2 linked regions of the Solidesulfovibrio magneticus RS-1 genome follow. The protein of the gene in region 1 interacts with the protein of each later gene in a pairwise test. Links are inferred from orthologs where the notes say so. Each region holds a gene or a part of one and is shown on either strand. Other genes may lie near its edges.

The links. The genes of interacting proteins can lie anywhere in the genome.
Region 2: the proteins of lysA (region 1) and DMR_RS00595 interact in binary tests that used the Escherichia coli proteins (3 or more experiments, as listed by UniProt). The link is inferred for Solidesulfovibrio magneticus RS-1 from one-to-one orthologs.

The regions. Positions count from the first base shown.
Region 1 is NC_012796.1:2,405,025-2,408,035, forward strand. Bases 74-3,011 are described here. They hold lysA (diaminopimelate decarboxylase), read right to left. Parts: upstream 2,193-3,011; coding sequence 954-2,192; downstream 74-953. Other genes in these bases: DMR_RS10090 (amphi-Trp domain-containing protein), read right to left, coding at 74-84; DMR_RS10095 (GDSL-type esterase/lipase family protein), read right to left, coding at 247-783; mutS (DNA mismatch repair protein MutS), read right to left, coding at 2,205-3,011. Outside these bases: more of DMR_RS10090, read right to left, coding at 1-73. UniProt on the Escherichia coli protein: Specifically catalyzes the decarboxylation of meso-diaminopimelate (meso-DAP) to L-lysine. Is not active against the DD- or LL-isomers of diaminopimelate.
Region 2 is NC_012796.1:150,269-153,071, reverse strand. Bases 70-2,799 are described here. They hold DMR_RS00595 (response regulator transcription factor), read right to left. Parts: upstream 1,918-2,799; coding sequence 1,222-1,917; downstream 70-1,221. Other genes in these bases: DMR_RS22225 (hypothetical protein), read left to right, coding at 2,196-2,799; DMR_RS22230 (sensor histidine kinase), read right to left, coding at 70-1,137. Also shown: more of DMR_RS22230, read right to left, coding at 1-69; more of DMR_RS22225, read left to right, coding at 2,800-2,803. UniProt on the Escherichia coli protein: Response regulator member of the two-component regulatory system CpxA/CpxR which responds to envelope stress response by activating expression of downstream genes including cpxP, degP, dsbA and ppiA.

The DNA of each region.
Region 1 (3,011 bases):
GGCGACGATTTTCTCCAGCACGACGGCGGCGTCGTAGGTCAGCATTTTTTCATCGCAGTGGAAGAGGTCGGTTTTCTCGCCCATGGTGCGCTCCTTTGCGGGTCTTTTTCAGCGAAACCAACTTTTCTCATAACCACTTTGCGACAAGATGTCATGACGGGCGCGAGAAATTCCGGTCGCGGCGGCGAGACGAGGGTCAAGCCGGCAGGACATGAGACGGATTGACGGCCGTGGAGCGTCCTGCGGTCACATCTGGCTGGCGATGCGTTTTTTCCAGAGAGAATAGGCGTTCTTGGTCAGATGGATGCCGTCTTCGGTGAAATTGGGGCCGAGCTTGCCGTCGTCGGCCAGGAAGGCGTCATAGAGGTCGAGATACCGCACAAAGGCGTTTTTGCGGTCGCAAAGGGCCTTCAAGCGTTCGTTGGTGGACACGATGACGGCGTTGTCGATGTTCTGGGCCCGGGTGGGCAGAATGCTTTGCACGTAGATGTGGGTATACGGCGAGAGGTGTTGGATCTTATTGATGATTTTGTCGTAGTTGTCGATAATCCGGTCCGGGGAGGCGATCTCGTTGATGCCGACCATGAGGAAGACTTTGCCCGGCCGTTTTTGGGCGATAGGCTCAATGCGGCGCAGCAGATCGGCGCTGGTGGAGGACTCCACGCCGCTGATGAAGACCTTGCGCGGTTCTTCGAAAAGATTGTAGATTTCCCAGCCCTTGGTGATGCTGTCGCCGCAAAAGACGATCTGCATGGCGAGCAGGGCGGGCAGCACGGGATTCACGGAATACGCCTCCGGATGCGCGGTCGCTTTCGGGCAGAGTTGCCCTGATCGGCAAAAAATAAGCGGCGTGACGAATCCGGTCAAGGGAAGGGCCGCCGGGCATGGCGCCGTATGGAAAACATTGCGCCCGGCGCGCGCGAAGGCGGGCCGGGCGCAATGTTCGAAAAAAACTAGCGTTCCAGGGCGATCAAGTCGTCATAGCTCTCGCGGCGGCGGGCCACGATGACCTCGTCGCCGTCGACCAGGATTTCGGCCGCCCTGGGCCGGGAGTTGTAGTTGGAGGACATGGTGAAGCCGTAGGCGCCGGCCGAGAACACGGCCAGGTGTTCGCCCGGGGCCACGGCCGGCAAAGCCCGGTCCCGGGCCAGGAAGTCGCCGGATTCGCAGATGGGGCCGACAACATCCACGCTCAGTTCGGGCCGGCCGGCCGGGCGCACTTCGCGGATGGCGTGGTAGGAGTCGTAGAGCGAGGGCCGGATGAGGTCGTTCATGGCCGCGTCCACGATGATGAAGTCCTTGCTCGGGGTCTTTTTGGTGTAGACCGCCTCGGTGACCAGGATGCCGGCGTTGCCGACGATGACCCGGCCGGGTTCGAGGATGAGCGTGATGGGCAGATCGCCCAGGGCCTTGGTCAGGGCCTGGCCGAATTCGCTGGGATGCGGCGGCTCTTCCTCGTTGTACTGGATGCCAAGTCCGCCGCCGAGGTCGAGGTAGCGGGTCTCAATGCCCATGGCCGTGAGCTTGTCCCGGAAGGCCAGAATCTTGTCCAGGGCTTCCAGGAACGGTGAAATGGAGGTGAGCTGGGAGCCGATGTGGCAGTCGATGCCCACCGGCGTGACCCCGGGCAGCTCCATGGCCTTGGCGTAGGCGGCCAGGGAGTGGTCGATGTCCAGGCCGAACTTGTTTTTCTTCAGCCCCGTGGAAATGTAGGGATGGGTCTTGGGGTCCACGTTGGGATTGATGCGAAGGCTCACTTGCGCCGTCTTGCCCAGGCGCGAGGCGATGGCGCTTAGGCGTTCGAGTTCGCCCGTGGACTCCACGTTGAACATGAGGATGCCGGCTTTAAGCGCTTCCTCGATCTCACTGGCCCGCTTGCCCACGCCCGAGTAGACGATTTTTTGGGGGTCAACGCCTGCGGCCAAAGCCCGGTAGAGCTCGCCGCCCGAGACGATGTCCATGCCCGCGCCCATGGCGGCCAGGGTTTTGAGCACCGACAGGTTGGAATTGGCCTTGACGGAATAGCAGGTGAGATGCGGCAGAGCGGCAAAGGCCGAGTCAAAGGCCCTGAAATGCCGGCGCAGGGTGGCGGCGCTGTAGACGTACAGCGGCGTGCCGTAGGCGGCGACAAGGGTCGAAACCGGAACGTCCTCGGCGTACAGCTCGCCGCCGCGGTACTCGAAATGATGCATGGGCTGGTCTCCTTAGCGGGCGTTGCCGCCAAATCGCCCTTTCCAGTCGCAAAGCAGCGTCAGGGCTTCAAGCGGCGTCATCCGGTCTAGTTCGAGGCGCGACAGTTCGTCAAGAAGTAGGGCGGACAGGTCGGGCCGGGCCTCGGTTTCGTCCGCTGCGGCGTGGGGCGGCTGCACGGCGAACAGCCCGGGCAGGGACGGCTGGCCGCGCTCGCGGTTGCCCCGGGCGGCCTGGGCGGGGTCGCGGCAGCTTTCGAGTTCGCCAAGGATCTCCCGGGCGCGCTTGACCACGTTTCGCGGCACGCCGGCCAATTTGGCCACTTCCACGCCGTAGCTGCGGTCGGCCGGCCCAGGCAGCAGCCGGCGCAGGAAAATGATGTCGCCCTTCCATTCCTTGACCGCGATGTTGGCGTTTTTGAGCCCCGGGATGCGGCCTTCCAGGGCGGTCAGCTCGTGGTAGTGGGTGGCGAAAAGGGTGCGCACGCCATGGCCGTCGTCGCGGCCGCACAGTTCCTCGACCACGGCCCAGGCCAGGGCCAAACCGTCGAAGGTGGCCGTGCCGCGCCCGATCTCATCCAGGATGACCAGGCTCTTCTTGCCGGCCTGACGCAGGATGCGGGCTGTTTCCATCATCTCCACCATGAAGGTGGACTGGCCCTGAGCCAGGTTGTCCGAGGCCCCGACCCGGCAAAAAACGCGGTCCACCAGCCCCACGCTGGCCTTGGCCGCCGGCACGAAGGAGCCGATCTGGGCCAGGATGGCAATCAGCGCGGTCTGACGCAGGACCGTGGATTTGCCGGCCATGTTGGGACCGGTGAT
Region 2 (2,803 bases), 2.3 Mb from region 1 along the record:
CCGCTCCATTCTGTCCAAATAGGTGACGGCACTAGGTCCGGCGCTTTGCCTGGCCAATTCTAGTGCCACATTGAGCCGGGCTAGGGGGGATCGCAACTCATGGGAGATGTCGCGTAAGAGTCGCTTCTGGGTCTTTACGAGTCCCTCAATACGGCTTGCCATCCGATCGATGTCAAGCCCCAGATCCGCGATTTCGTCCCCACGTTGATTCAACGCGTGGTCGACGCGAACGGTGAGGTCGCCGGCGGCCAGTCGCTGGGCAACCAGGCGAAGCCTTCGCAAGGGCCTCGTTATGCGCCACGAAAGCAATCCACATGATGCGCCGCTGACGATAAACACAATGGCCAAGACCTTACCAAGCCTATCGCTATAACTGTCCAGGCTCCCTTCACTCCAAGGAGTCAGTGACCTAAGCCAGTGTGTGGCTTTTCTTGCGTCGCCCGACTTGGTTTCCCGGGACGGCGCGACCTGGGCAAGAGGCTCCCGGCTCCCTGGAATATCTCCGATGGCGGAGGAATGGAGGGGTGGCACATTGGGTGTCCCACCCCCAAGGGCCAGTATCTCGGGTACGCAAATCAACCGAGGGTCCGTCCATTCACGGCATTGCCCATGCTCAAGGCCATGACGTGAATAGAAGGAACAGGCGTCACCTGGGTTCGCTCCGGCGCAGGCCTCTACGGCTTCGGGCCTCGGCCTGCGCGGCGCGGGCGCGCCCCCGGCCGGGTCCAGTTGGGTTTTGCCAACAACGACATACATTCCTTTCACGGCGTCCCGCAGGGGCTTGGCCAACAAGAACTCGTCTTGATGCTCGGCATATTCCGTTTTACCCGACAGCCAAGCGCGCCTAGCCAATTCCAAAACATCCGGGGGCGCTTGGCCTTGTACCCAGGCACGGTCGGGTTCGATGAAGAAAAAGGGGCGCACGCCTGCGGTCCGCGCCAATTGCTCGCCGTACACCTCAAGGGCCTGGGGGCCGGCCTGGTCCACGAGGCGTATGGAAGTTTCCCCGTAAAAAGAGAGCATGTCGGAAAGTTGGCTACGACGTTCTTCTGCCTGCGTCCGAGAGGTTTCCTGGTTGCGGGCAAGCTGGCCTTGTACGGCGGCAATAAACAGGATTGTGCCAACCAGCACCATCATTAGCCAAAACCAGAGAAATATTTTTACATAAAGAGATCGCGATCTGACTTTCATAGGAGCCACAGACGCCGCATCATATAAGAGTCAAGTCGACAGAACATACAGATAGCCCATATTGCGAACGGTCTTGATCCGTTCACCATAAAGAGAATGCGTTCCAAGCTTCTTGCGCAGACTACAAATATGAACATCAAGACTGCGCTCGTAAGCTGAATGCTTTCGACCCATTGCCTTCTCCGCGAGTTCCTCTCGGCTCACTACCTTACCAGCCATTCTCATCAGTACTTCCAAAATCGAATATTCGATGGATGTGAGATCTAAAGGCTTCCCATTACACAGGACACTCCTTCCGCCGACATTAATCACTACATCGCTAATGGAAATGGATTCGCCTGCTTTGCTAGGAGTGGGCTCCCCCGTCTCGGTCCGGCGCAGAATCGCCCGGATTCTTGCTACGAGTTCGCGCGAGTTGAACGGCTTGGGGAGGTAGTCGTCAGCACCAATCTCCAGGCCAACGATGCGATCGACATCCTCCCCTCTTGCGGTGAGCATGAGTACAGGGATCTGCGATGCGGCCCGTATGCGTCGCAGAACCTCAAATCCATTCAGCTCAGGCATCATGACGTCCAGCACGACGAGGTCATGTTGGCCGGACACTGCTCTTGTCACCCCGACCATGGGGTTGTGGACCGATTCAGTGTCAAACCCCTCGCCGTGCAGGTAGTCGCCAAGCAATTCGCACAACTCCATGTCGTCATCAATCAAGAGGAGGCTGTTCATTGCCTTTGCTCCTATGCCCCCGAAGGAGCTTGAGGCAGTGGCCCGCTTTTGAAGGCTCCAGGCTTTTCAAACAATTGTAAATACAAAAACTTGGATCTTAACAAATCTTAACGGAAGCAGTAGATAATTTAACACACCTTTAGACTCCCCAGGCGTAAGAGATTAACAAGGCTTAAGAAAGAATTATGTTCGTCTGGCGTCGGCATGTCGTCAATAATTTTTCTACGCGATAAGGCTCTTTTCTTACTAGGTCAAAGGCAACTCTACCAGGAGGAGTTATGAACAACACTTTAACAAAATACATACTACTTCTAGCCATGCTCTCTTTTGGGCCTTGCCTTCTCTGGGCAGGCGAAGAGCCGCAACGAAAGACAAACGCGAGACTGCAGCAAGGTCCGCCACCTCAGGCTCTGCAAGACTGTTTAGGCAAGAATGCCGGCGATAAGGTGCTGCACAACACCCCTGAGGGCAAAGTCGATGCCACATGTGTAGAAACGCCACAAGGCCTGGCGGCACGTCCCCTTCAGTCACCCTCCACGAGCGATGTAGGCTTGGAAATGCGGTCCTCGCCTGAGCAACGGGAGGGTAGGCAACAGGACGCGCTTCAAGACGACAGCCGTCCTTTCCCGTCCTTGCCCCAGCAGCAGCGCAACGCATCTGCAGAGCCTCTTCTCGCACCCCCACCCCAAACGGAGGCGAGACAGCAACAAGGGCCGCCTCCCAGGGCCTTTCAGGATTGTCTGGGCAAGAAGGCCGGTGACCAGGTGCTGCATGCGACACCCGAGGGCAAGGTCGATGCCATATGTGTGGAGACGCCTCAAGGCTTGGCGGCACGCCCCCTGCAGCCCAGGGCTCCAGGGAAAAACGGATTGGAAAAGCCAGATCC